Regions from separate parts of the Alcanivorax sp. NBRC 102024 genome, predicted to be linked through region 1. Evidence: predicted binding sites of a transcription regulator. Region 1 holds the regulator's gene; each other region holds the start of a gene.

What was found. Region 1 encodes sigma-54, which starts transcription at its own class of promoters, with help from an activator protein. Its sites were predicted from a motif close to TGGCACNNNNNTTGCTNT; they were not measured.
Region 2: atzF (allophanate hydrolase) is a predicted target of sigma-54. The motif match lies at 4,891-4,908, and genes of this name have one in related genera.
Region 3: A0251_RS09375 (NarK family nitrate/nitrite MFS transporter) is a predicted target of sigma-54. The motif match lies at 3,396-3,413, and genes of this name have one in related genera.
Region 4: glnA (glutamate--ammonia ligase) is a predicted target of sigma-54. The motif match lies at 4,455-4,472, and genes of this name have one in related genera.

The regions. Positions count from the first base shown of each region.
Region 1 is NZ_BDAS01000005.1:93,925-101,262, forward strand. It holds gene pmbA (metalloprotease PmbA) at 1-394, shown strand, start outside; gene A0251_RS09875 (BPSS1780 family membrane protein) at 448-1,203, shown strand; gene mgtE (magnesium transporter) at 1,270-2,634, opposite strand; gene A0251_RS09885 (HPr family phosphocarrier protein) at 2,735-3,004, opposite strand; gene rapZ (RNase adapter RapZ) at 3,020-3,871, opposite strand; gene ptsN (PTS IIA-like nitrogen regulatory protein PtsN) at 3,975-4,448, opposite strand; gene hpf (ribosome hibernation-promoting factor, HPF/YfiA family) at 4,465-4,764, opposite strand; gene A0251_RS09905 (RNA polymerase factor sigma-54) at 4,803-6,269, opposite strand; gene lptB (LPS export ABC transporter ATP-binding protein) at 6,532-7,257, opposite strand; gene lptA (lipopolysaccharide transport periplasmic protein LptA) at 7,254-7,338, opposite strand, start outside.
Region 2 is NZ_BDAS01000007.1:172,555-179,892, reverse strand. It holds gene uca (urea carboxylase) at 1-3,055, opposite strand, end outside; gene atzF (allophanate hydrolase) at 3,055-4,848, opposite strand; gene A0251_RS12425 (patatin family protein) at 5,158-6,006, shown strand; gene A0251_RS12420 (hypothetical protein) at 6,047-6,382, opposite strand; gene A0251_RS12415 (aldo/keto reductase) at 6,402-7,187, opposite strand; gene A0251_RS12410 (FAD-dependent oxidoreductase) at 7,289-7,338, opposite strand, start outside.
Region 3 is NZ_BDAS01000004.1:312,610-319,947, forward strand. It holds gene A0251_RS09370 (bifunctional protein-serine/threonine kinase/phosphatase) at 146-1,852, opposite strand; gene A0251_RS09375 (NarK family nitrate/nitrite MFS transporter) at 1,888-3,357, opposite strand; gene nirB (nitrite reductase large subunit NirB) at 3,680-6,208, shown strand; gene nirD (nitrite reductase small subunit NirD) at 6,211-6,555, shown strand; gene A0251_RS09390 (NAD(P)/FAD-dependent oxidoreductase) at 6,578-7,338, shown strand, end outside.
Region 4 is NZ_BDAS01000002.1:190,074-197,411, reverse strand. It holds gene ntrC (nitrogen regulation protein NR(I)) at 1-746, opposite strand, end outside; gene glnL (nitrogen regulation protein NR(II)) at 802-1,911, opposite strand; gene A0251_RS17130 (DUF4124 domain-containing protein) at 2,051-2,779, opposite strand; gene glnA (glutamate--ammonia ligase) at 2,933-4,339, opposite strand; gene A0251_RS04665 (sulfurtransferase TusA family protein) at 4,570-4,824, opposite strand; gene A0251_RS04660 (tRNA (5-methylaminomethyl-2-thiouridylate)-methyltransferase) at 4,974-6,071, opposite strand; gene A0251_RS04655 (metallophosphoesterase) at 6,230-7,168, shown strand; gene A0251_RS04650 (alpha-L-glutamate ligase-like protein) at 7,158-7,338, opposite strand, start outside.

The sequences.
Region 1 (7,338 bases):
GGATGGCGTGCTGCGACAGTATGCGTTGGGTCTGTATGCCGGTCGCCGTTTGCAGATGGACCCCACCGGCAATGGGGGCGGGGTGCGCAACCTGTCGATCACGGATACCGGCGAATCACTGGCAGCCTTGATGGCTCGTGTACCCAGGGGGATTCTGGTCACTGAAGTGATGGGGCAGGGGGTGAATCTGGTGACCGGTGACTATTCCCGTGGTGCCAGTGGTTTCTGGTTTGAGAACGGCGTCATACAAGGCGCCTTGCAAGAGTTTACCATTGCGGGGCATCTGGGGGAGATGCTCAGGGGTATTCAGGGGAGCGGCACCGATGTGGATTATCGGGGTAACATTGCCAGCGGCTCGCTATTGCTGTCGCCCATCAAGATCGCCGGGCGATAGCGTATCCAGGCATTTTCAATGGATGAAAATTTTTTTCGGTAAAGGAGTAAACCGTGAGTGAAATCAATCCGTATCAACAGCCCAAGGCCGAGTTGATTGACGACAACAATCCACCCGCTCAAGCGCTGACCATTTTGTCAGAGCCACGCAGTATCAGTGTGGGGGATGCCCTGGGCTGGATCGGTAGTGGCCACAAGATGCTGCCGGGGCACTGGGGTGTGGTTCTGGGGGCGCTGGTGGTCACCGTGCTGATCACCTCTGCGTTCCAGATCATTCCGCTGCTCGGCATGATCGCGCAAGTCCTGGCAACGCCCCTGCTCTATGCCGGCATCGTGAAAATTTTCCATCGCATGGAAACCGAGGGCAAGTCGGATTTTGCGGATCTGTTTGCCGCTTTCTCCGAGCGCACGGCACCCCTCATTTTGATGGCTCTGGCCCAGCTGGGCGTGATGCTGCTGCTTGGGGTTGTCTTTGGTGGTCTGGGCTATGCCATGGGGGTCAGCGGCGGTGCCAGTACCGGGGCGATGGTAGTGATCGGCCTGTTGGGTCTGGTGGCCATGTTTGGCTTTATCTACCTGTTCTACTTCACCGTGCCATTGATCTTCCTGGGCAACAAGGGCGTGGGGGAAGCCATGAAGCTGAGCATTGCCGGTTTCACCCGCAATGTGATTCCCTTGATTGTGTACCTGTTGGTAACCATGGTGATCGTGCTGGTGGCGGCCTTGCCGTTACTGCTGGGTTGGCTGTTCGTCATGCCGATTCTGGCCGGCGCCTACTACGTGTCCTTCCGGCAGATTTTTGTGGAGTAATGTCCGCCGGAAAGGCTTAAAAAAAAGGCGCCAATCATTGGCGCCTTTTTTTTGTGGGTGAAAATCTCAGACCAGCAGATGGGCATAAAGCACGGTGGCCAGGCCCAGGAAGGCAAAGAAGCCCACGATATCGGTGATGGTGGTAAGCACCACGGAGCCGGCCAGAGCCGGATCGATACCCATCTTCTTCATGATCATCGGCAGCATGGCGCCGGCACAGGCGGCCATGATCAGGTTGATGATCATGGCGGCAGCGATGACCATGCCGATACTGGGGTCGTCAAACCACAGTGCTGCCGTAATGCCGATCACCGTGGCCCAAAGCAGGCCGTTCAGTGCGCCAACAGACAATTCCTTGACCAGCAGATAGCGGGTATTACTGGACTGGATCTGTCCCAGTGCCATGGCCCGGATCACCAGGGTCAGGGTCTGACTGCCAGCGATACCGCCCATGCTGGCAACAATGGGCATCAGGATGGCCAGCGCCACCACTTTTTCCAGGGTGGCTTCAAACAGACCGATCACGGCGGAGGCGGCCAGGGCGGTAAGCAGATTGATGCCCAGCCAGACAGCCCGACGCCGCGCCGTTTGCCAAACGGAGCCAAAGGTGTCCTCGTCCTCATCCAGACCGGCCATGCTCATCAGTGAGTGGTCCGCTTCCTCGATGATCACGTCTACCACGTCATCAATGGTAATCCGGCCGACCAGCATGCCGTCTTCGTCCACCACCGGGGCGGTTACCAGATCCTGGCGTTCAAAGATCTTGGCCACTTCGTGAGCAGGCAAGTTGGCGGGAATGGATTCGGTATCAGTGATCATGGCCTCGCGCACGGTGGTGCCGGGATCACTGATCAGAACCTTGGTCAGTGGTAACAACCCGATAAACTGATTACGGCGATTGACCACTGCCAGGTTATCGGTGGTACGAGGGATTTCCCCCCGGCGGCGCAGGTAGCGTTGCACCACTTCGAAGGTGATTTCCGGGCGGATGGTGATCACATCCGTGTTCATCAGGCCCCCGGCGGTATCCTCCGGGTAGCTCATTACCTGTTCCAGCCGGTCGCGATTCTGCTCGTCCAGGCTGGCCATGACCTGGCTGGTCACATGCTCAGGCAGCTCCTGCAGCAAGTCGGCAAGGTCATCGGTGTCCAGCTCTTCCACCAGAGAGACCAGCTCATCAGTGCTCAGGTTGCGCAGTAGCTCAACCCGCACTTCCTCACCCAGATACTGGAGAACCTCGCTTTCCTGGTCCTTGCTGAGCAGTTGCCAGAGAATCTCCCGTTCCCGGGGCGGAAAGGATTCCAGCAAATGCGCCGCTTCCGCACCGGGGAGATTGTTGAACAACTGTCGCACCTGCGTATAGGTGCCGCTGGACAAGGCGCGGTTGATGACTTTGTGGTGCTGTTGACTACGGCTGGTATCGGCGGGCATGGAATATAATGAATAGTTAATAGTGAATAATGAATAACTCTCTGGATGGTACCCCAAATCCTGCGCTATTAATTATTCATTATTAATTATTCATTGCCTTTTACTCTTCTTCATCAAAGCGGCGGGCGAACAGGTCGGTGAGTTCGTCCATGGCGGCGGCTTCATCATTGCCTTCCACCTGGAAAACCACGCTGCTGCCTTTGGCGGCGCCCAGCATCAAAAGGCCCATGATGCTTTTGGCATCGATGGGTTTGCCGTTATGAATAACGTGGATGCGGCTCTCGTATCGCGATGCCACACTGACCACCTTGGCGGCGGCGCGGGCATGAAGCCCGAGTTTGTTGATGATATCCAGTTTTGTTTCGATCATTGCGCGGCTGAGGCCTTAATCCAGTTCGCGGTGGCGTACCTGCAGGGTGGTGCCCTCATCACGCAGCCGTTTTGCCAGTTGCTCGGTGATAAACACCGAGCGATGGCGACCGCCGGTACAGCCAATGGCCACCGTCACATAGCTGCGGTCGCTCTCGGCGAAAGCCGGCAGCCAACGTCTCACGAAGTGATGGATGTCCTCCAGCATGTCGTGGCTGGCCTGGTGTTCCTTGAGGAAATCGATGATGGCTTCATCGCGCCCGGTAAAGGGGCGAAGATCTGCGCGCCAGTGGGGGTTAGGCAGTACCCGTACATCAAACACCAGGTCGGCATCATTGGGCAGGCCATTTTTGAATCCGAAGGACTCAAGCTGAAGGGAGAGGGCGGCGCTGCGATTGGCGACCCGCTCACGCATCAGATTGCGAAGGCTGTGTACGTCGTAATTGCTGCTGTCGATCACCAGATCGGCACGCAAGCGGATGTTGGCCAACAGCTCCCGTTCATGCTGGATGGCGGATTCCAGTGAGCCCTGTTGCGCGCCGAGGGGATGCCGGCGGCGGGTGGCACTGAAGCGTTTCAGCAGAGTGCTGTCGTCCGCATCCAGATAAATGATTTCGGTCTTGACCTGCTGCTGATGCAGCGCATCCAGAATGGCGTCAAAAGCCAGCAACTGGGTAGGCAGGTTGCGGGCATCAATGCCTACCGCCGCCCGCTCAATGGGCAGCTCTCCCTGGCTCAGCTGCTCTGCAAGAGTGGGCAACATGCCTGCCGGCAGGTTGTCGACGCAATAGTAGTTCTGGTCTTCCATGGCCTGCAGGGCCGTGGTCTTTCCCGAGCCGGAGCGGCCGCTGATGATGGTGAGTTTCATGGCTGCACCGCGCCTCTGTCATACACCACACGCAGGCATCCACGGTCAGCAGAGGAGGGGCGGTGGCTCTGACGCACTATGCCCGAAAGCTTGATGGGTAATGTCATGATGCCAGTCGCAGCTCCGCTTCGGATTCCACGGCAGTGTGATACAGGTGGTGATTGTCCTTGCTGAGTCGCAGCTCGGCACGGTAGTCGTCGTCGTTGAACAGGGAGGCCAGGTGGCTGAGGGTTTTCAGGTGCTGTTCCGGGTTTTCCTGGGGAACGAGCAACACAAACACAAGATCCACGGGGCGACCGTCAACGGCATCAAAATCGATGGGAGTGGACAGTTTCAGCAGCAGCCCGATGGGTTGCTGGCAGTGACCGAGACGACAGTGAGGAATGGCGATGCCTTCGCCGATGCCCGTGGAGCCCAGCTTTTCCCGGGCTACCAGGGCGTCGAAGACCTCCTGTTCGTTGAGGCTGTCGCAGCCGGCCGCAGCCAGCTGCGCAACCTGGTCCAGCAGCTGTTTCTTGCTGCTGGCCTGCACCTGATTATGGGTGCGTGCTTCGGTGAGTAGTTCGCGAACTCGCATAATTGTCGCTTTGGGGTCAGTGGCCGTGCTTGTGGCTGACGGCCTTTTCCTTGTGTTTGAGAATCTGGCGGTCGAGCTTGTCCGTCAGCTTGTCGATGGCAGCGTACATGTCCACTGCCTCAGCGGTGGCGAAGACGTCAGCCCCGGAGATATGGATAGTGGATTCCGCCTTGTGGGTCTTGGGTTCCGGGGAAAGAATCACCTGGACACTGGTAATCTGGTCGAAATGCCGTTCAAGACGGGAAAACTTGTCTCCCACATAGGCTCGCAAAGCGTCGGTAATTTCCAGGTGATGACCGCTGATATTAATTTGCATGTCTGGCTCCTTTACCTGCTCTTGGGCCGTCCCGGCGCCTACACCAAACGCTTGCGGGCGCTGGATGACGGTATTCTCATCGCCTCTCTGTACTTGGCGACTGTCCGGCGCGCCACGTTGATTCCCTGCTCATTCAGCAAGCTTGCCAGCTTGTTGTCGCTGAGCGGCTTGCGGGGATTCTCTGCAGCGACCAGCTTCTTAATAATGGCACGAATAGCGGTGGAGGAACACTCACCGCCGCCGTCTGTTCCCACGTGACTTGAGAAGAAATATTTCAGCTCAAAGACGCCGCGGGGTGTCATCATGTATTTCTGGTTGGTGACCCGACTAATGGTCGATTCGTGCATCTCGACGGCATCGGCAATGTCGGCCAGAACCAGGGGTTTCATGGCCTCCTCCCCATAATCGAAGAAGTCTTGCTGGACTTCAACAATACGGGTGGCCACCTTCAGCAGGGTGTCGTGGCGGCTTTGCAGGCTCTTGATGAACCACTTGGCCTCCTGCACGCAGTTGCGCAGGTACTGACCATCCTCTCCCCCGGCTTTGCGGGCCATGGCGGCGTACTGCTGCTGCAGGTTGACCTTGGGCAGCACCTCCTCGTTCAGGCTCACCTGCCAGTGGCCCTGGTGCTGGCGCACGATCACGTCCGGGACCGCGTAATCCACCTGGCTTTCCCCGATCTGCTCACCGGGGGCAGGATCCAGAGTGCGCAGCAGGGAGAGGGCATCAAGCAGATTTTCCTCGCTGATCTGCAGGACCCGCCGCAGGGCGGCATAGTCGTGTTTTTCCAGTAGCTCCAGATGCCCCAGCAGGGCCAGGGCATACTCCAGGAAGGGAGTGTCCGTGGGCAGTTGGCGCAGCTGCACGCGCAGGCAGTCGGCCAGATCGAGACTGGCCACGCCCACCGGATCAAATTGCTGCAGGCGATGCTGCACCGCCAGTACCTCATCGGCTTCCAGTTCATCGCCTTCGGTGAGCAGGTCCTCTTGAGCATTCATCATCGCCACGATGTCGTCCACGGACACGGTCAGGTAGCCGCGATCGTCCAGGGATTCGATGATGGTCATGGCGATAATGCGGTCCACATCGCTCATGGGAGTCAGGTTCAGTTGCCAGAGCAGGTGGTCCTGCAGGTTGCCGGCCACACTATGGCGTTGCTGCCAGTCGTCGGCATCGTCGGGAAGGGCGGCGGAGGCGCTGCTGGTCTGGCCGGAATAGACATCGTCCCATTCCGTTTCAATGCCTGGTTCGTCGTCCACGAACTCTTCCAGGGCATCTTCCCGTTCGGTATCCAGCTCCTGCTCGTCCTGACGGTCTTCGTCAGTGTCAGGCAGGGATTCGTCGCCAAAATCGTCAGCCAGCTCCAGCAACGGATTGCTTTCTACTGCCTGCTGAATTTCCTGGCGCAGGTCCAGCGTGGACAGCTGCAAGAGGCGAATGGCCTGCTGCAGCTGCGGTGTCATGGTCAGCTGCTGGCCGATTTGTAGTTGTAGGCTTGGCTTCATACTGCTCAGGCTGATTGGTCCCCAAAACCTGAGAATAACAGCCTATCTATAAGGCAAGCAATATTTGTGCCAATGGTGGTTCTGTGCTAGGGGAGGCAATTAATAGTTAATAATGAATAATTAATAACGTCGCGGAATAGCTTGTCTTTTTTTCAAGGTAAGAGGCCGCGCTCATGCTTTGGGCGCGGCCTAATCGCTTGCAAACAGTGCAATCGGCTGTCGCGTAGCTATTAATTATTCATTATTAACTATTAATTGCCTTTTACAGCCTGAAATCCGCCCCCAGATACACATCCCGCACCTGTTGGTTGCCCAGAATGGTGTCTGCATCGCCGGAGGCGATGATATGGCCGGCGCTGACGATATAGGCGGTATCGCAGATATCCAGCGTTTCACGCACGTTGTGGTCAGTGATCAGTACACCAATACCGCGCTCTTTCAGGTGGCGAATGATGCCCTTGATGTCGTTCACGGAAATCGGGTCCACGCCGGCGAAAGGCTCATCCAGCAGAATGAAATCCGGGTCCGTGGCCAGGCCGCGGGCAATTTCCGCCCGGCGCCGTTCGCCGCCGGACAGGCTCATGCCCAGGGAATCGCGAATGTGGGTGATATGGAATTCCTTGAGCAGGCTTTCCATGCGCTCGTGACGTTCCGCCTTGCTGAGATCCTTGCGGGTTTCCAGGATCGCCATGATGTTCTCTTCCACGGTCAGGCGGCGGAAGATGCTGGCTTCCTGGGGCAGGTAGCCGATGCCGCGCTGGGCGCGACCATGCATGGGCAGATGGGTGATGTCTGCGTCGTTGATGTCGATGCGCCCGGCATCGGCTTCCACCAGGCCTACGATCATGTAGAAGCAGGTGGTCTTGCCGGCACCGTTGGGCCCGAGCAGGCCGACGATCTGGCCGGCTTCCACATCCAGGGACACATCTTCGATGACCCGGCGGCCCTTGTAGCTTTTTGCCAGGTGGTGGGCGCGTAAATGGCTCATGGGGTGTTTGGCTCCGCCTCGGGGGAGGGCGCCACAGGCGCCTCGCCGTTTGCATTGTCGTCTGCCGGTGGGGCTTGTTCG
Region 2 (7,338 bases), on a different contig from region 1:
GGGTGCGACCCACCAGCTGGTAGCCGCCGGGGGAATCCATGCCGTAGATGCACATGTAGACGCCGCCGATACCCACGGTGCCTTCGGCGGTATAGGTGCGCGCCGGGTTGTACTTGGAGGTCATCAGGCGGTGGCGCGGATCAATGGGCACCGCACAGGGGGCCCCCAGATACACATCTCCCAGGCCCAACACCAGATAGCTGGCACTGAAAATAATGTCGCGCACCTGGTCCGTGGATTGCAGGCCGTTGATGCGGCGAATGAATTCCACGTTGTTGGGCAGCCAGGGGGCATCCTGGCGAATGGTTTCCTGGTAACGGGTGACCGCATCCAGGGTGGCGCTGTCTTCGAAGGCCATGGGCAGATGCAGGACCCGGGAAGTCACGACCATGTCGTCCACACTGCCGATGGTCTGTTCACGGTCCAGCAGTGTGTTGACCAGGCGGTCCTGATCAAGGCGGCGGGAATCGTAATGGACCTGCAGGCTGCGTACCCCCGGCGACAATTCCAGAATGCCCTCCACCGGTGACGCCTTCAGGTTTTCCATCAGCGCATGGACACGCATGCGCAGGGCAAGGTCGAGCACGTTGTCGCCGTACTCGATAAGGATGTACTTGTCGCCGGCCTGCCGGTAGACGATCCGCGGTACATGACCGTTGGCATCTATCTCCGCCAGCATGGTGGAAGAGGTAAAGGTGTGGCTGTGATCGGTCACCGCCGGGTTGACCAGCGGAATCACACCCAGGTTTTCAATGGACGCATCCTGGGCGTCTTCCATGGCCTTGGCCTCGGCGAAGCTGATTGGCGAGAAGCGGATGCTGTCCCCGGGTTTCAACTGGCCCACTTTCCACAGCTCGGCCTTGGCGATGGTCACCGGACAGACGAACCCCCCAAGGCTCGGGCCATCCTTGGTCAGGATGACCGGGAAATCACCGGTGAAATTGATGGAGCCGATGGCGTACTCGTTGTCGTGAACATTGGACTGGTGCAGCCCGGCTTCGCCGCCATCGGTACGGGTCCAGCTCGGCTTCGGACCCACCAGGCGAATGCCCAGCCGGTTGGAGTTGTAATGCACCTGCCAGTCGGCGTTGAAGAATTCTTCAATAGCATCTTCGCTAAAGAAATCCGGCGCCCCATGGGGGCCGTACAGCACCTTGATGTCCCATTGTTGCGGGTAGTCCGGGATCAATCCGTTCTCGACCGGGTGCGGCTCGGCCACCGGCGCCGGGGTGGGGCACCCCTCCAGCTGCGGCTGACAGATCGACAACACGTCACCCTTGCGCAGGGTGCGCCCACCGTGGCCACCAAACTTGCCGAGCACGAAGGTGGATTTACTGCCCAGGTAGTCGGGGACATCAATGCCGTTGCGCACGGCAATATAGGTGCGGCAACCGTTTTCAACCTTGCCGGTGGTGAGGGTCTGGCCGGCCTTGACGGTGATGGGTTCCCACAAGGGTACGCTGACACCATCCAGTTGCGCCGGGCAGGGCGCACCGGTAAGTGCTACCACGGTATCGCAATGGAAGGTGAGCGAGGGCCCCACCAGGGTGGCTTCCAGGCCGGCGGCGCTGTCATGGTTGCCGACGATGCGATTGGCCAGACGAAAGGCAAAGTCGTCCATGGGACCGGACGGCGGTACACCGATATCCCAGTAGCCGGCCCGGCCAGGATAATCCTGCACCGTGGTGTAGGTGCCTGGCTCGACAACGTCGAAGGCCCTGGGCGTATAGGTAAAGGTTTCCAGATAGCGAGTGGAAACGGTGCCGGCAATGACATTGTCGTCGCGCAGAATCTGGCGCAGATAGTCCAGGTTGGTGGCGATGCCCGAGAGGCGGGTTTGTGCCAGGGCGGTCTGCATCTTCTTCAGGGCGTCGGCACGATCACTGCCATGGACGATGACTTTGGCCAGCATGGGATCATAGTGAGGGCTGACCACGGTGCCGGTGTCCACCCAGCCATCCAGGCGGATATTGTCCGGGAAGCGCACCTCGGTGAGTTCGCCCGGGCTGGGCTGGAAATCTTTCAGCGCATCTTCGGCGTAGATGCGCACTTCCATGGAAGAACCCTGGCTGGTGTAGCTGTCATCCAGTGGCGGACGTTCGCCGCCGGCCAGTTGCAACATCCACTGAACCAGGTCCACGCCGAAGACGGATTCGGTGACGCCGTGCTCCACCTGCAGGCGGGTATTCACTTCCAGGAAATAGAATTCATCACGCTCGTCGTCGTAAATGTATTCCACCGTGCCCGCAGAGCGGTATTTCACGGTCTGGCCCAACCGCACCGCACTGGCGTGCAGTTGTTCCCGGGTCGCCTGTGGCAGATTGGGCGCCGGGGTTTCTTCCACCACTTTCTGGTTACGACGCTGCAGGGAACATTCGCGCTCGCCCAGGGCCAGCACGGTACCGTTACCGTCACCGAAGATCTGCACTTCCACATGGCGGGCCCGGGCCACAAAACGCTCGATAAAAACGCCGCTGTCAGAAAAGAAACTTTCCCCGAGCCGCTTTACCGACTCAAAGGCAGCGACCAGTTCGTCTTCGTTGTTGCAGCGGGACAGGCCGATGCCGCCACCACCGGCGGTGCTTTTCAGCATCACCGGGTAGCCGATCTGCAGTGCGGCCTGTTTGGCGTCGTCCAGGCTTTGCAGCAGGTCGGTACCGGGGGCCAGTGGCACGCCGGCTTTTTCGGCGATGGCACGGGCTTCATGCTTGAGGCCGAACTCGCGCAGTTGTTGCGGGGTCGGGCCCACAAAAGCGATGCCGTTGGCGGCGCAGGCTTCAGCAAACTCGGCGTTTTCGGAAAGAAATCCGTAGCCGGGAATAATGGCCTCGGCGCCGGTGTCTTTGGCGGCCTGCAGAATCAGGTCGGTTTTCAGATAACTGTCTGCGGCGGTCTGACCGCCCAGGGATACCGCTTCATCCGCCACGCTGACGTGCTGGCTGTTGCGATCCGCCTCTGAATAGACCGCCACCGAGGCAATGCCCATCTGCTTCAGGGTGCGACAGATACGCACCGCAATTTCACCCCGGTTGGCGATCAGCACTTTCGTTAACATCAGAGGGACTCCTTCTTGTTCAGCGCGGCGATGTAGTTTCTCCAGCCGCCCAGTTCGGTAATGTCGGTGGCGTCGTCGATGGCCCAGGGCTCGCAGATGAATCCTTTCACCCAGCGGCCATCCACGGTTTCCAGGCTGCCAATGCCAAGGGGGGCAGGAATCAGCCCGACAAAGCTGCCGAAGTGTTCGATAGGCATTTGCCACAGTTCGATGGGAATGCTGTCTCCGCCGTCTTTTTCGTTGCGGATCAGCCCGGGTTTGGGAGGCACCGTGTTGGCCAGGGCATAGAGGCGATAGCAGGGAGCGGTGTGGGTGGCTTCCAGCAGCACCGCGTCGCGTTCCACCAGCTGACTGTTCAGTGGCATGCCGGTGAGGTGGGCACCGACCACCGCCACGGTGATGGAATCATCATGGTTATCGCTGGCGGCATTTTTTTCCGGTGCCGGCAGTGCCTGACCGGTGGCGCCGGCCAGCCAGGGCTGGTGCTGTTGCCAGCGCTGGCCGAATTCCGCCAGGGCATGGTCTTGCCAGGCGGGGGCAATCAGGGTGATGCCGCCGGGCAGGCCGTCGTCCCGAAAACCGCCGGGCAGGGCCAGGGCACACAGATCCAGCAGGTTGACGAAGTTGGTCCAGGTGCCCAGTTGGCTGTTCAGGGTGATGGGATCGTTGCGTACCGCGTCGCGGGTATAGATGCCCGGGGTGGTGGGTAGCAGCAGGGCATCCACACCGGCCAGCAGGTTGTCTGACTGACGTTTGAGTTCGGCCAGACGATATTGGGCGCGGAAACTGTCAACGGCGCTGATCTGTGCCGCCGGTTCCAGGATGTCACGGATCACCGGTAACAGGGCTTGTGGTGTTTCCTGCAACAGGGTGTCAGTGACAGAGAAACGCTCGGCTACCCATGGGCCCTGATACAGCAGGGCTGCCGCATCCTGCAGCACGGTGGTATCCACGGTAACCAGCTCGGCAAGACTGCTGAGGCTCTCCAGTTGTTGTTCCCAGAGCGCCTTCGCCTTGTGGTCACCGAACCAGGGCAGATCGTGGGGAATCCCCAGCTTCGGTCGTGCAGGCAGTCCGGTTTTCTGCCGTGACGGCGCCGGACGGCTGAAAGCATCGTCGCTATCGAACTGGCCGATAAGGCGGTAAATGGTCCGGGCATCTTCCACATTCAGCGCAAACACGCTGACGCAGTCCAGGGTTCGGCACGCGGGCACCACGCCTCGGGTGCTGATGGCACCGCGGCTGGGTTTCAGGCCGACGATATTGGTAAAGGCTGCGGGTACCCGCCCGGAGCCGGCGGTGTCGGTGCCCAGCGAGAAGGGCACCAGCCCCAGGCTGACGCTCACCGCCGAACCGGAACTGGAGCCGCCGCTGAGGTAGTCGCCGTTGAACGGGTTGGGCACTTCCCCGTAAGGGGAGCGGGTGCCGACCAGTCCGGTGGCAAACTGATCCAGATTGGTTTTGCCCACCACAATCGCGCCGGCGTCGCGCAGCAGTCTGACCACGGTGGCGTCTTCCTGCGCTGTGTAGGCAAAGGCGGGGCAGGCCGCCGTGGTCGGCATACCGGCCACATCAATATTGTCTTTCACCGCGAAGGGAATGCCGTAGAGAGGCAGGGACGGGTCAGTCAGGGCCTCGGCCTGGGCGACCAGGGAGGACTCGTCCAGCAGGTGAATCCACAGGGCGCGCTCGCTGTCGTGCAGCAGTGCCGCCAGTTGTTTCATGGCCTGTAGCGGGGTGAGGTCACCGCTGCGGTAGGCCGCCTGCCATTGTCGAAGAGTCCAGCCGATCATTCGTTTAGCACACCTGTTTGTATACAAGTTGGTATGCGGACTAGTGCAAACCCGGTGCCAAACAGACAGAAAAAATTTAAGTAATTGTTTTTACATAAATTAAATGTCGAAGGGCTGACCAGGTTGGTGGGATTTGTCAGGCTGGTGTGCGTCACGCTGATGCAGCTGCGCCGTAACAGTGCAAAAGGTTGCGTTGTGCAAGATGTCGCCATGGGCGACGGCGATGGCGGGAACAGGGAGGGGTTATTTCCGCTCTCGGCCTGGCTTTGGCAAAGTGAATCAAGGTGTCAGATTAAACAGGAGACGGATATGTCCTCGCGGGCTCTGGTCGTGGAAGGGGGTGCCATGCGCGGCATTTTTGCCGCCGGGGTGCTGGATGCCTTTCTGGAGAAAGATTACCGGGAGTTTGATTTTGCGGTGGGCGTATCCGCCGGTTCCACCAACCTGATCGGTTACCTGGCCGGAGATCATGGCCGCAACCGGCGCATCATTACCGACCATGCCTGCCGCCCGGATTTCATCAACTGGCAGCGCTTCATGGCCGGCGGTCATTTGTGTGATGTGCACTGGCTGTGGCATCAATCCTTACGGGATGTGCCGCTGAGTCTGGACCGGTATTGGCAATCGCAGACGCCGCTATGGGTGGTGACCACTTCCGTGGAGGATGGCGAGCCACGTTATCACCACGCGACGCCGGACAACCTGGACGAGATCATGACAGCGTCCTGTTCCATTCCTTTTGCCTACCGGCAATTTCCCACGGTGGACGGGCATCCCATGACCGATGGCGGGGTGGGCGATTCCATTCCCGTGCGCTGGGCCTATGAACAGGGCGCCAGGGATATCACCGTGGTGCTGTCACGGCATCAGGGGTATCGCAAGAAACCCAGCCCGCTGGCACCACTACTGAAACCCTGGGTCAGGGAAATGCCGGGGTTATATGCCGGTATGCGGAAACGCTCGCAAACCTACAATGACGCACTGGCGTTCATCGAGAACCCGCCCGAGGATTGCCGACTCACAGTGATTGCGCCAGACCGCGGCTTTCCGGTCAGCCGCTTGACCACCCATGGCCAAAAGCTGGAGCAGGGGTATTGGCAGGGGCATCAGGCCGCGTCGGTGATGTTGGGCGAGCCGCTTTTCGAAGCGGTGGGGTGAGGGCAGCTTGCAAAACAGCGCTGCCGGCAAGTCGTGTTGACTACCTGCTGCTATCCGACTCTTCACAGCGCCAGGTCCAGGCTTCCAGCTCCATGCGTTGAATGCCACGGTGATGGTTATCCATCAGAAAGACACGCCGGTCTTTCAATACCGCCCGGTTGCCGTCGGCTTTTTTGATGGCCTTGAGCAGTTTCTTTTTGGCGTTGTTTTCGATCCAGGCGTCGCTGAACAGCAAGCCCTGCAGTTTGCCGCCGGTTTCTATAGAGACAGTGTCACCGGGCTGGCAGCCGCTGGGGGGCGTTTTCAGGAGTAAGACCTTGTCAGCCTGACTGCTGGCGGCCAGAAGTAGCAATCCGATACTGAGCAGTCTGCGCATAGTGGCTCCTTTTTTGTTGTTATTCACAGGCCCGGCGCGCTTTTTCCACGTTTTCCCGCAGGTGTTGCGGGTTGATGGTGCCGGCGATGATACTGCCGACGCCGGCAGTGCCAAGGATCTTGTTCATGCTTTCCTGTACCGGGTCTTGTCCCTCGCTGCACAGGTGGCCGCTGGCAAAGGCCTTCTTGATAAGAATGCCCTTGTGGTGACTGGCGGCGTGCTCGATGACCGGCACTTCTTCGTCATGGGCCAGGTTGTAGGTGACCATGGCCACGTCTGCTTGTCTGAGGGTGTCGATACCCCCGGCCACGGTCTTGGTGGACATGCCGGTGGCGCGGATCAGGCCCGCCTTCTTCAGATCGTTGAGGGCATCCAGTGTGCCCCTCTCGAGGATATCCAGATCGTTCCCGTCCGAATGCACCAGCACGCAATCCAGGTAGTCGGTGTTCAGCCGCTTGAGACTGCGTTCCACTGAGGCACGCACATGTTGCGGGGAGAAATCGAAGTGGCTGTCGCCGCTGTCATTATCGAATTCCTCGCCCACCTTGGTGACGATAACCCAGTGCTGGCGGTCCCGGAGCAGTTGCCCCAGCCGTTCTTCACTGCGGCCGTAGGCCGGTGCGGTGTCGATCAGGTTCAGGCCCAGGTCCCGGGCCTGGGCGATCAAATCGATCACTGCCGCGTCATCGGGAATGGTAAAGGCACCGGGGTATTTCACGCCCTTGTCGCGGCCGATTTTCACTGTGCCCAGACCGAGGGCGCTGACGGTCAATCCTGTGTTGCCCAGCGGGCGCATGAAGGCCATGAAAGCTTCCTTGTTCGTCTTGCCGTAGGAGCGTCGCTGGCGGCGCGATTAACCACGCACGGAATCGCGCCGCCAACGACGCTCGCTCCTACGGAGGGAAATCAAAAACAGCGGTGCCAATAGGGCACGCCCATGGGGGCTTTTTCCAGCG
Region 3 (7,338 bases), on a different contig from region 1:
AATGAATAATTAATAGCTGCGCGATAAGTGTGTCGTCGTAACAGAAACGCATGAGGCCGCGCCCAGGATATGGGCGCGGCCTCATGCGTTGCACACAAGATCATCCGGTATCGCGCATTATTAATTATTAACTATTCATTATTAATTATCTCGTCGCCACACTAATCAACAACAACACCCCCAGCACAATACTGATGCCTTTCCAGATGCGCAGTTGCCGGATGTCGTTGTCGATGACCGGTTTGCGGCTGCGTACCGGGCGGCGCAGGGCATCGCGGAATTCGGCGGCATCGGTGAAGCGTTGTTTGGGTTGGTGTTGCAGGGCGATCTGCAGCACGTTGTTGATCCACAGGGGCACGAAGGCGTTGTGGCCCTGCAGGGGCGGAAGGGGTCGATGGGCGGACTTTTCGTAGCGGCCCTGCCAGGGCAGCGATCCGGTGAGCATTTCATGAATGATCACCGCCACGGAAAACAGATCGCTCTGTTCGCTGGGGGCGACGCCATCCAGCAGTTCCGGGGCGCTGTAATCCCGGGTGCCAAGGGGAATGCCGGCATTGTGTTGCTCCATGCCACGACAATGGCAACTCCCGAAATCCACGATGCGAACCAGCCCGCGGGTATCCACCATGATGTTGTCCGGCTTCAGGTCGCCATGGATCACATCGGCCCGGTGCAGGGCGCGGACCCCGTTGAGCAACTGGTCCGCCAGATACAGTTTTTCTTCCACGGCCACATCCGGATGTTCCTTCAGCCACTGTTGCAGGGTGACGCCGTCAATGAACTCCAGATGCTGATACAGGCAGCTGGGGTTGTCCGGCAGCGGCAGGGTGTGCAGCAGGTGGGCATTGCGCAGTCGCTGGCCCACCCAGCCTTCCATGACAAAGCGCTCCAGCGCATCCCGGTCATCTTCCAGGTTTACCGACGGCGTCTTCAATACCGAGGGTTTGCCACTGTCATCCTCCACCAGATACAGATGGCTGCGCACACTGGCGTAAAGCTCCCGCTTCACGGTGAAACCGTCCAGGCGGATACCCGGGCTTAACGGGGGCGGCAACGGCAGGCTGCCGCGCTGGCGCAGGGCTTCGTCGGCGCTGGCGTCCGGCAGGCCATCCACCTGCAGTACCTGACAGCTCAGGTTGTCATCACTGCCACTGGCCAGGGCCGCTTCTACCAGGCTGCGGGCGGCCACCTCCGGCTGGCCACTGGCGCGGACGATGCCCTGCATGCGGGAACGTGACAGGAAACCGTGGACCCCATCACTGGTGAGCAGGAACACATCGCCCACCTGCAAGTCGCTGCTGCTGTAGTCCACATCCAGGCGGGTATCGCCGCCCATCACCCGCGTAAGCACCTGACGGTTGTCACCGATGATACGGCTGTGGTCCCGGGTCAGGCATTCCAGTCGCTCATTACGCAGCCGCCAGATGCGGGAATCCCCCACCTGAAACAGATGCGCCGTGCGTGAGCGAAGAATCAGCAATGACAGGGTGCAAAGGTGGCTCTCGCCGGCCAGTGTCTGACGGCAGAGCCAGCGATTCAGCGCTTCCAGCACCCGCTGTGCAGAGCGTGGCACACTCCACAGCGATGGCGTTGCGTAGTAATCATTGATGAATCCCAGTACGCAGGACTCCGCCGCCTCCCGGGCGGCACCGGCACTGGACAGGCCATCGGCCAGGGCGGCCACAATACCCTTGGTACGTAACAGTGGGCCCTCGGGAATCTGCATGGCCAGAGCATCCTGGTTATGCAGCTTGGGCCCCGGATCGCTGTATTGGCCGATGCGAACCTGCGGGTGCAGGTCCGGTTCGGCGGCGGCTTCCGGAGCGGTAGCGGTGGCGCTGGCTACATCCATGATCAAAACTCCTGTGTATGACGTGGCGGAGAGACTCAGCCCACCTCAATAAGCTGAACGTCGCCTTTTTCGTCGATTTCCGCAATATGCCCCTTGGGTTCATCCAGAAACTGCACGGCGGCCAGGGCCACGGCCGCGCTGGCGGCAATCACCAAGAAGAAGGTGGACGGATCCACAAAGGTCAGCACGGTCAGGAAGATCACGGCGCCGGCATTGCCGTAGGCACCCACCATACCGGCGATCTGACCGGTAAGGCGGCGCTTGATCAGCGGCACGGTGGCAAATACGGCCCCTTCGCCAGCCTGCACAAAGAAGGAACAGCACATGGTCGCAATCACCGCCAGGGCAATGGGCCAGCTGCTGCCGATCTGGCTCATCAGGCCGTAACCCACCATCAGCCCGCAGAGCAGGATCGCCAGGGATTTCTTGCGACCGAACTTGTCGGAGACCCAGCCGCCACCGGGACGAGCGACCAGGTTCATAAAGGCATAGCCGGAGGCCAGTAGACCGGCGGTGACCGCGCTCAGGCTGAAGGTATCGGTAAAGAACAGCGGCAGCATGGACACCACTGCCAACTCGGAGCCAAAGGTCACCATGTAGGCCAGGTCCAGAATCGCCACCTGCTTGAAACTGTAGCGGTCGTGTTCAGGAACCCCTTCCTTGAGGTGATCACGGTTGACCCGCCAGGCCTGACCGAGCTGTATCACGGCCAGGCTGATAATCAGTGCTGCCAACAGTAACTGGGTGGTCTGGCCAAACAGATTCAGGTTGGTGGGGCCCAGGCGCCAGACGATGACAAGCAGGGCAATGTACAGCGGCAGGCTCATGGCCAGATAAAAGAACAGGTCCTTCTTGCTGCTCACTTCCAGGGCGCTGGCTTTCTTCGGCTTGAAGTAGGACGCCCCCTGGGGCGTGTTGCGTGCCCGCCACAGGAAAAAGGTGCCATAGAGGAAGGACACGGCACCGGTGGTGGCAATGGCCCAGCGCCAGCCGTTTTCGCCGCCATAGAGGAGAGCCAGGGAGGGCAGGGTAATCGCCGCGGCAGCGGAGCCGAAGTTGCCCCAGCCCCCGTAAACGCCTTCCGCGAGGCCCACTTCCCGGGCCGGAAACCACTCGCTGATCAGGCGGATGCCCACCACGAAGCCGGCCCCCACAAACCCCATCAGCAGACGGGTGACCGCCAGCTGTTCATAGCTGGTGGAAAGTGCGAAGGCCCAGCAGGGGAGCGCGGCCAGCATCAACAGTGAGCCAAACACCAGTCGGGGACCGAAGCGGTCCACCAGTGAGCCGATGATCACCCGTGCAGGAATGGTCAGGGCCACGTTAAGTATCAGCAACGCCTTTATCTGGTCCGGGCTCAAATCGAAGGCTTCCCGAAGGTGCCCCATTAATGGCGCATGGGAAAACCAGACAACAAAGGTAATAAAGAACGCCAGCCAGCTCAGGTGCAACAGGCGGATACGCGGCGCGGACAGGTTCAACAGATTCAGCTTTTGATCGCTCATGACTTCTCCATGCATGGGCGGTTAACGACGGGCTGATCTGAGCAACTCCTGTGCCACCTTGGTAAGTGACTGTTTTCAATAAAATAAAATGAAATGCAGCCGCAATCAGACAATCCCTGTGCGCAATTGCGGAGCGTTTTTGTGCCATGGCAGTGCACGAAAAAATGCATTTTTCTCGTGCATGAACGCATTAAAAGAAAGCAGTTTTTTTGGATTTATTGCCAGAAAAACCCAATAAATCTATTGGAAACATGGGGTTATCAAGTTGGCACAGGGCTTGCTCAGTGGTGAGTGTCAGTCATGCACCGCGAGGGTGAGCCTTATGGCAAAGCAACAACTTCTACTTATTGGCCACGGCATGGTGGGTCAACGTTATCTGGAGTCCCTGGTAGCCCAGGGTGGCCGCGAGCACTTCGACATTACCGTATTGTGCGCGGAGCCACTGCCGGCCTATGACCGCGTGGGACTAACCGGCTATTTCTCAGGCAAGACTGCCGATGACCTGTCGCTGGTGCCGGAAGGTTTCTTTGATCAGCACAACATCACGCTGAAGCTCAATACCAAGGCGGACGGTATTGATCGTGTCGCTCGTACGGTGACCACCCATACCGGCGAGACACTGGGTTACGACAAGTTGGTGCTGGCCACCGGTTCCTATCCGTTTGTGCCGCCGATTCCCGGTAACGACCGGGACAACTGTTTCGTCTACCGCACCATTGAGGATCTGGATGCCATTATCGCCGCCAGTAAGGATGGCAAGGTCGGCACGGTGGTGGGGGGGGGCCTGCTGGGTCTGGAAGCGGCAAAAGCCCTTCATGATCTGGGTCTGCAAACCCATGTGGTGGAGTTCGCGCCGCGCCTGATGGCCGTGCAGGTGGACGACTTTGGGGGTGGCCTGCTCAGGGACAAGATCCAGGAGCTGGGTGTCACTGTGCACACCAACACCGGAACCCGGGATATTGTCGACGGGGAAAGCTGCAATCATCGAATGAATTTTGGTGAAGACAGACATCTGGAAACCGATGTCATTGTGTTCTCTGCCGGGATTCGTCCCCAGGACGAACTGGGTCGCGCCTGTGAACTGGAAATCGGCGAGCGAGGCGGGATTGTGGTGAACAATCACTGTGTCACCTCCGATGACAACATCTATGCCATCGGTGAGGTGGCGCTGTGGGAAGGGCGCATCTTCGGCCTGGTGGCACCGGGTTACCAGATGGCGGAGATCGCGGCCGAACATCTGATGGGCAAGCAGGAAAAACAGTTCCTCGGTGCGGACATGAGCACCAAGTTGAAACTGATGGGCGTGGATGTGGCGTCCATTGGTGATGCCCATGGCAATACCCCTGGTTCGCGCAGCACCGTGTTCATGGATCAGACCGCCGGCATCTACAAGAAGGCGGTGATCAGTGAATGCGGCAAGAAACTGCTCGGTGCGGTACTGGTGGGGGATGCCAACGACTACGGTAACCTGTTGCAGCTTTGTCTGAATGAGATGGACCTGCCCGGTGACCCTGCCGCCCTGGTGGCGCCGGTCTCTGATGGTGCGCCGTTGTTGGGGGCCGATGCCCTGCCTGACAGCGCCCAGATCTGTTCCTGTAACAACGTCTCCAAAGGTGATCTGTGCGCGGCCATTGATGGCGGTGCCATGACCGTTGGCGACCTGAAATCCTGCACCAAGGCCTCCGCCACCTGTGGCGGTTGTTCGGCACTGGTGAAACAGGTACTGGACAGCGAACTGGAAAAACGCGGTGTGGAAGTGAACAACCACCTGTGCGAACACTTCCCGTATTCCCGTCAGGAAATCTATCACCTGGTGCGAGTCGGTCAGATCACCACCTTTGACGAACTGCTGGAAAAACACGGTAGCGGTGACGGCTGTGACATCTGTAAACCCACGGTAGCCTCGGTGTTGGCGTCCTGCTGGAACGACTACGTCTTGAAGAAGCCCCACGCGGGCCTGCAGGACACCAACGACTACTTCCTGGGCAACCTGCAGCGCGACGGTACCTATTCCGTGGTGCCCCGTGTGGCCGGCGGCGAAATTACTCCGGACAAGCTGATCGTGCTCGGTGAAGTGGCCAAGAAATACGACCTCTACACCAAGATCACCGGTGGCCAGCGGGTGGATCTGTTTGGTGCCCGCGTGGAGCAGTTGCCGGATATCTGGCGCACCCTGGTGGATGCCGGCTTTGAAACCGGCCACGCCTACGGCAAGTCCCTGCGTACCGTGAAATCCTGTGTCGGTTCCACCTGGTGCCGCTATGGGGTGAAGGATTCGGTCGGTACCGCTATTCAGGTGGAAGAGCGTTACAAAGGTCTGCGCAGTCCCCACAAGATCAAGATGGCGGTCAGTGGCTGTACCCGCGAATGTGCCGAAGCGCAAAGCAAGGATGTGGGGGTGATCGCCACCGAGAAAGGCTGGAACCTGTATGTGTGCGGCAACGGCGGCATGCGCCCGCGCCATGCGGACCTGTTCGCGTCCGATCTCTCCGACGAAGCACTGATCAAGACCATCGACCGTTTCCTGATGTTCTACATCAAGACCGCCGATCGCCTGCAGCGCACCAGCGTCTGGCTGGAAAACCTGGAAGGGGGCCTGGATTACCTGAAGCAGGTGATTCTGGAGGACTCCCTGGGTATCGGTGCCGAGCTGGAAGCGGAAATGGCACACGTGATCGACACCTACCAGTGTGAGTGGAAGACCACCATCGAAGACGATGAAGCGCTGAAACGTTTCAAACATTTCGTTAACGATGACAGTGCCGATGACAATCTGAAATACGTGCGTGAGCGGGGTCAGCGTCGTCCGGCCTATGAGCATGAACGTATCGAACTGGTCGAGGAGGCATGAGCATGAACAGTTCTGTAGCCGTGCAGTGGCAAACCGTCTGCAAGCTTGATGATGTACTGCCGGGCACCGGGGTGGGCGTCCGTCTGCCCGGGCGCCAGGCCGCCCTGTTCCGCACCCGCGATGGCAATCTCTACGCTCTGGATAATCGCGACCCGTTCAGCCAGGCCAATGTTCTGAGCCGGGGGATCCTAGGCTCCCTGGGCGACAAGCGCGTGGTGGCATCGCCAATCTACAAGCAGCATTTCGACCTGGAAACCGGTCAGTGTCTGGAAGACGAGGAAGTCTCCCTCACGGTCTATCCGGTTCAGGTGGAAGGGGACGTGATCAAGCTGGCCATCCCGGCCTGAACAGCACGAGGGCGATGCGGTAATGAAGCGACTGGTAGTCATCGGTAACGGCATGGCGGCATGCCGCCTGCTGGAAGAGCTCACCCGCCTGGCACCGGATCTGTATCAGATCACGGTGGTGGGGGAAGAGCCCTTTGCCGGTTACAACCGGGTCATGCTGTCCCCCTTGCTGGGGGGCGGTACGGACGAGCAGACCATTACCACCTATCCCCACCAGTGGTATCGCGACCGGGATATTCGCCTTATCACCGGCTCGCCGGTGGTACAGATTCATCGCCATCGGCGACAGGTGATCACCGCTGCGGGACACAGACTCGATTATGATCGCCTGGTGCTGGCCACCGGGGCGGCACCGCGCCGGTTGCCGGTGGACGGTGTGGACCTGAAAGGCGTCATGAGCTTTCGTGATCTGCATGACGTCAGAACACTATTGTCCCTGCCCCCTGGCCGGGTGGTGGTGGTGGGCGGCGGGTTTTTGGGCCTGGAGGCGGCGGATGCCCTGGTGAAACAGGGGCACGATGTGACGCTGGTTCACAGCCGTGGCCATCTGCTTAACCAGCAACTGGATGAGGCGGCAGGCCATCGCCTGCAACAGGATCTGGAAGCCCGGGGGCTGAAGTTTGTCATGAAGGCCCGTACGCAAACCATCGAAGACAACGGGCGGGGCGCTGTCGCCGCCGTTCAGCTGGGCGATGGCCAACGCCTGCCTGCGGATTATGTGGTCCAGGCGGTGGGGATCGTGCCCCGTATGGCACTGGCCGAACAGGCCGGTCTGACCGTGAA
Region 4 (7,338 bases), on a different contig from region 1:
GCTTCCAGCGGCATGTCACCGATTTCATCAAGGAACAGGGTGCCACCGTTGGCCTGCTCAAAACGCCCCACACGCTGGTTATTGGCACCGGTAAAGGCCCCCTTTTCGTGACCAAACAGCTCGGATTCGATCAGGTCCTTGGGGATAGCCGCCATGTTCAGTGCCACAAAATTCTTTTCACGACGCATGGAGTGACTGTGCAGGGCCCGGGCAACCAGCTCCTTACCAGTACCAGACTGGCCGTTGATCAGTACCGTGACGTTGGAATGGCTGAGTCGGCCAATGGCGCGGAACACCTCCTGCATGGCCGGCGCTTCGCCGATAATTTCGGTGGACTCTTCCTCCACGGCGGCCGGCTGCTCACCGCGGGATTCTTCACGATGCTTGATGGCACGCCGCACCAGAGCCACCGCCTCGTCCACATCAAACGGCTTGGGCAAATACTCAAAGGCTCCTCCCTGATAGGAGGCCACCGCGGAATCCAGATCAGAGTGGGCGGTCATGATGATCACCGGCAGATCCGGGTTCTTGCGCTGTAGAATCTTGAGCATCCGCAGGCCGTCGGTGCCCGGCATGCGCACATCACTGATCAGCACTTCCGGCTCCTGCCCCCCCTCCTCCAGGGTGTTCAGCGCCTCATCGCCATCCTCGAAACAGGTTACTGCGTAACCCTCCTGGCTCAATGCCTTTTCCAGCACCCAGCGAATGGACCGGTCATCGTCGACTACCCATACCGTTACGCTCATAACCGGCCACTCCCTGGTGTTTCACTGTTGTCGTTGTTCACGGCTGCAAAGGCGCTCATGACTGTTCGCTCTCCGTTATTTCCGGCTGCTCCATTGGCAGCAAAATACTGAACACGGTGTTACCCGGTGCGCTCTCGCACTCAATCAACCCCTGATGCTGACTGATAATGGACTGGGCAATGGACAAACCCAGCCCGGTACCACTGGCCCGGCCGCTGACCATGGGATAAAACAGGGTCTCCTGCACATCCGGGGCAATACCCGGGCCGTTGTCGATAATATCTACCCGCAGCACCAGACGGTGGCGCAACGAGCCAATGGTGAACTGGCGCAATACCCGGGTGCGCATGATGATGCGGGCATCTTCTGTATGCGATTCCAGCAAGGCCTGGGTGGCGTTGCGGATAATATTGAGCAATACCTGAATCATCTGATCCCGGTCGGCAATCACATCCGGCAGGCTGATATCGTAATCCCGCCAGATCGCGACCCCCTGGGGGTGCTCCGCCAGCAACAGCTGACGAACATGCTCCAGGCATTCATGCACATTCACCGGCTTGAACTCCGGCGGCTTGCGCGGACCAAGCATACGATCTGCCACCGTGCGCAACCGGTCTGCCTCATCGATGATGACTTTGGTGTACTCGGTCAGCTCCGGGTCCGGCAGAGCGCGCTCCAGCAACTGAGCCGCCCCGCGGATACCCCCCAGAGGGTTCTTGATCTCGTGGGCCACCCCTCGCACCAGCGCCCGGGTCGCCTGATGCGCATGGATCAACGCTTCTTCCCGGGTGATGCGCAGCAGCCGATCCAGCGGCTGCATTTCCATCAGCAGGCTCAGGGTCTGCCCGGGTTCATTAATCGGACTGACGGAATAATCCACAGTAATTTCATAACCCGGCGCCACCGCAAGACGAGCCTCCCGCCGCGTGAAGGGATGCTCATCCTGGATGCACTGGCGCAGGGCATCACGGGCTTCTTCGTCATCAAAAAAATAATCCGGCAGCGGCTGCCCCATGGCACGGCTGGCGCTGGTGGCAAGCAGCATCTCTGCCGCCGGATTCAGATAGCGGACCTGCAGCTTGTGATCCAGCATGACCACCGCAGTGCGCAGGTGATCCAGTAAACGTTTGTGCAAGGTGACACCACCCATCAACTGTTGGCCCATAACAGGGCATAAGCAATTATCAGGCCACCTCTGCCAACGCCGCAGGTGCACGGCTATAGGTCTTCAATGCAGAGAACGCAGCCCCATGATGATGAGTGTAGCGAGATCAGAGGAAAGATTGCACTATAATGGTGCAGGACTAGGGAGCCAGAATGGGTCGCCGCTGAGACGGTCGAGCAGGATCTCCTCGCCCCGCCGGGTCACCGGCCCCGGCGGGACCGCCTGACGATGCGGATCCACCCGTTTCCGCAGCGCCACCCCGGCTGGCAGGGTCACCAATAACACCCGGCCCCCCATTGCCAGGCGAATTCTGGAAATTCTGCACCGTACTGCGATGGATATACACCTGCACCGGCTCAGAGCTGATCAGAACCTCGTCATCAGAATTGAGCACTTTGACCACGAGAGTGTGCGCACCCCGAATAACGGTATTCAGCGCCATACCTGGCTGGGCCTCCCCATTATCGAAAAGCACCAGTCGGTCATCTCCCTGAAGGGACGGCTGCAGATCCACAGAGACCACTACCGGTTCTTGCTGATTACGGATAGTGCTTTCCGGCTCAGGACGGGTAATCACAAGAGAACGATACCCTTCGGGCGGCTCGTCCTCCTCAATCTGAGATTCAGCTTCAGGCAATTTGACCCTCTTCATGGGCACCGCATTGGGAGGTCGAAGGTGCACCTCTTCGGAAGCGCTTGCGCCCTCTGCAGGCTGATCACTGAAAATCACATTGCCATTCTTGTCGACAGACCGATATATCTTTGCCGATGCATTGGGCTCTTCCCCGTCAACCTCTACCGCTGTTTCGGCACGTAGCCCGCCAGAGCACACCAGCAAAGCAGTCAGCAACATTCCTGCATTCTTCATGATTGCCTCCCTTGAACACCCTTTGATTCTCACCCGCCAAGCCGGCACAAGAAAGGGCCAAATGCACAAATTCTGCGCTTATTTCAGACTCATACAGACAAAAAAAGCCCCCGACTAGCGGGGGCCTTCTTTCTGCAGATTTCCCGAAGGAGATTAGCAGGAGTAGTACATGTCGAACTCGACCGGGTGCGGAGTCATGTTGAGACGCTCGATCTCACCACGCTTCAGGCTGATGTAACCTTCCAGCATATCCTTGGAGAACACGTCGCCTTCGGTCAGGAAGTCCATGTCGGCTTCCAGGCAATCCAGCGCCATGGTCAGGGTATGGGCCACGGTCGGGATGTCCTTGGCTTCTTCAGCCGGCAGATCGTAGAGATCCTTGTCCATGGCATCGCCCGGGTGCAGCTTGTTCTTGATACCGTCCAGACCTGCCATCAACAGGGCCGCGAAGCACAGGTACGGGTTGGCAGACGGATCCGGGAAGCGCGCCTCGATACGACGGGCCTTGGCGTTGCTCACGAACGGAATACGGATGGAAGCAGAACGGTTACGGGCAGAGTAGGCCAGCATTACCGGGGCTTCGAAGCCGGGCACCAGACGCTTGTAGGAGTTGGTGGAACCGTTGGTGAAGGCGTTCAGGGCACGAGCGTGCTTGATGATGCCGCCGATGAAGTACAGGGCTTCGTCGGACAGACCTGCGTAGCCGTCACCGGCAAACAGGTTCTTGCCATCTTTACCCAGGGACACGTGAACGTGCATACCGGAACCGTTATCACCGATCAGCGGCTTGGGCATGAAGGTGGCAGTCTTGCCGTAGGCGTGAGCCACGTTGTGCACACAGTACTTGAGGATCTGCACTTCGTCGGCCTTGGCGGTCAGAGTGTTGGCGCCAACACCGATTTCACACTGGCCCGCAGTACCCACTTCATGGTGGTGCACTTCGATGTTCAGGCCCATTTGCTCCATGGCGGAACACATGGCACCACGCAGGTCGTGCAGGCTATCTACCGGCGGAACCGGGAAGTAGCCGCCCTTCACACCCGGACGGTGACCGATGTTGCCACCTTCGAAGTCCTCGTGGGATACCCACGCGGCTTCTTCGGAGTGAATGTTGTACATGGAACCCTGCATGTCGGATTTCCACTGCACGGAATCAAATACGAAGAATTCCGGCTCAGGACCAAACAGCGCAGTGTCGGCGATGCCAGTGGATTTCAGGTATTCCTCGGCGCGACGAGCCACAGAGCGGGGATCACGCTCGTAACCCTGCATGGTGGACGGCTCAAGGATATCGCAACGCAGGTTGACGGTTGCCACGTCAGTGAACGGGTCCAGTACAGCGGAGGAATCATCCGGCATCATCACCATGTCGGACTCATTGATGCCTTTCCAGCCGGCAATGGAAGAACCATCGAACATTTTGCCGTCCTGGAAGAAATCTTCGTCGATTTCACCCACGGGGAGGGTTACGTGCTGCTCCTTACCACGGCTATCGGTGAAGCGCAGGTCCACCCATTTCACATCATTATCTTTAATCAGCTTGAGGGTCTTTTCAGACATTGTCGTGCGTCCTCCTAAGGAACAGCGGGTTTGTCTCTGACTCGTTGCCCCACCCCGCATCAGGGCAGAACAGAGAGCCGGTATTCTCGGCCACCAGGCCTGCTTTGCCAATAGGGAGGCAAGTTCCATGCCAGCCCTTTTTTAGCGCATTTGACGGTTAAACGCGCAACCGAAGGAAAGCATACACTCTTACAGCGCATTAATATGGTGCGATGCACCATTATTATGCACTAAAAAAGTGCACCGTTATCCTCCCCGACCCGCAAAACCACAAATACCTCGTTGCCGGCCTCGCCGGTTTCCAGCACCTCATGGCCATTGATGCGGCACCAGGCGGGAATATCGTTCAGTGCACCAGGGTCGGTGCAGACCACTCGCAGGCAATCGCCAGTCGCCAAAGTGCGCACCTTGTTCTGCGTCTTGATCACCGGCATGGGGCACAACATGCGGCGCACATCCAGTTCATGAAGAGCTTCGGTCATCATCAAAGCGTACCTGCTTCAGCGTGTTGAGGGAGCGGTTCTATTCATGGAGAAAGAGACGAACAAGTCAGTGGCGAGTTGCGAGAAGCGAGGCTCGAAGAGCAACCCGGGTTTTGCCTGTCGCTCCTAGAGACTTGCTTCTCGTTACTGATTTACCCCACATTCCATGCCAGCGGCACCGCATCCGGTTGCACCGGCGCCACGGTCACCTGGCGTGCCACGCCATCCGGGCTGCGCACCTCCAGGGTCACCTCGTCCAGGGAGCGGCCCTTGGAATAGCGGGCAACAATAGCGGCGGCCTGCTGCAGCTCAGCTTCGCTCTCGAAGTTGCCATCCACCAACGCAAGGGGCCCCGGGCAGCTGACCGTGGTAATGCTGGTGAACTGGTAACGGTAACCTTCCAGAAAACGGTTCTCCCCTTCCTCACGACTGATGATCAATTTGTAGTGGGGCTGCGGACGCAGATGGCGCCCCACCTTCAAGAGCATGATGTCATCCAGTTCATAGCGGCGCTCGTTACGCGCCTTCCAGAGATCCGCCAGCTTGTTGGAATAGGATTCGTCGGTGAGGAAACAGCAGCCGCCGGCAGGCTGGGCAAAATCATCCAGCCCAAACTCCTTGGCCAGCGCCATCTGCGGCTTGCGGTTACGGCCGGTAAAACCGTATAGCGCTTCGCGATTCACCCAGCCCTCGCGCTCCGGCAGGGTAGGAGGCAGGTTTCTGGCGCACAACGGGCGCAGCAAGCGGTCATCCGCCCCGGACTCCTGGCTGATGATCGGCATGGTTTCCTTGCGCTGGCTTTTGGGTCGCTGGCCAATCACTTCGCCGGTCACAATAAAATCGAATCCCCGGTCACCGGCCAACTCCCGCGCCTTGTTGATCATCAGGGTGGCCTGATTGACCATGAAAATCTTGCAGTCAAGGCAGGGGTTCAGATTGGCCCCGTAGCCATGTTTCGGGTTGAGCACCACATCCTTGTACTCCTCGGAGATATCAATGATGTGCATTTTTATGCCCAACTGCTCAGCCACCCACAGGGCATTGTTGCGCTTTTCCTTGTTCTGGTCTTTCTTGCGGATGGCATGGGTATGGCCTTCCACACAGAAGCCGGTGAAGAAATTAACGCCTTCCACCTCGATCCCTTGCTCCTGCATCACTTTCACTGCCAGCATGGAGTCCAGCCCGCCAGACACCAGAGCGATAGCGCGGCGCTTGATCGGTTGGATTGACTCAGTTACCGAAGACGTCATGTGAAAAAACCTGCTGCCTTGATTGGCGCTCAAAAAATGGGCGGCGAAGTATAGCAATCACGCACTCCTGACGCACCCTTCACACCCGGGGTATGTCACTTCAGGGTCATATCAGCACAGCACAATTGGGCTTCAGACCGGCCCGGGAGCCCATTCGTTTGCGACAACTGCTGCGCCTACTTACCCTGCTGATTGCTGCAGCCAGCCTTGGCTGGTGGTGGCATACCCCCCATGGCCCCTGGCTAATGCACAAGGAGCCACTGGCGGGGCAGCGCCTTTGCGTCATTGGCGACGGAGGCTGGGGCAATGCCCCCTCCCTGGCAGTGGGGCAAGCGCTGGTGAAGCTGAACTGCGACCAGATCCGCTATCTGGGGGATCTGGTCTACCCGGACGGCATCACGGGTCCGGAAGACCCCCTACTGGAAAGTCGCTTTTTCGCCCCACTGGGCCCGGCACTGGATGCCGGCATCCCGGTTTATCTGGTATTGGGCAATCATGACTGGAAACAGAATGCCGAGGCCTGGCTGGAGGTGGCCCGGCAACACCCGCTGATCCACTTCCCTCACTACTACTATTTCGAGCAATGGCCAGACGCCTGCGCCTTCAGCCTGGAAACCACCTGGTTCGAGAAATGGTATTACCTGCGACGCCAGGGTGCCTGGCTGACACAGGCCATGGAGACCGCACAAGATCGGCAATGCGGGTTCAGCATGGCCTTTTCCCACCACCCCATGATCAGCTCCGGCTCCCATGGCAATGCCGGGGAAATGATTCAACTGCACCTCAACAGCAAGCTGATTGGCAGACTGGACCTGCTGCTGGGCGGCCACGATCACATTCTCTCCGACGAGGGGGAATACCAGGGCACCCGGCAGCTGATCTCCGGCTCCGCCAGTATCAACAATGACCTGGGCCCGCCCAGTGACAACCAACGCTTCACCCGCGCCACCCATGGCCTGGTGACCCTGGATATCCGCGACGATGGCAACAGCCTGCGGGCAAACTACCGCTTCTACAGTGTGCTGGGCGACCCTGACGACCCACTGATCACGCTGTTATGGGAGGGAGAAAAACGCGGCCAGGGGATCAGGGGGTGACAGGGGGAGCCGGCTCGCTCACCGGCACAGGGCCAGCAATGGCAAAGTGGGTTTTCGAAAAGGCAATACGCTCGGCCGCCGGGCGACGAGTGTTGCCCAGCCTGTCCAGGTGATCCTCAATAATTCGGCAGCGACGCAGCAGACCATCATCCATGGCAATCTGGATATTC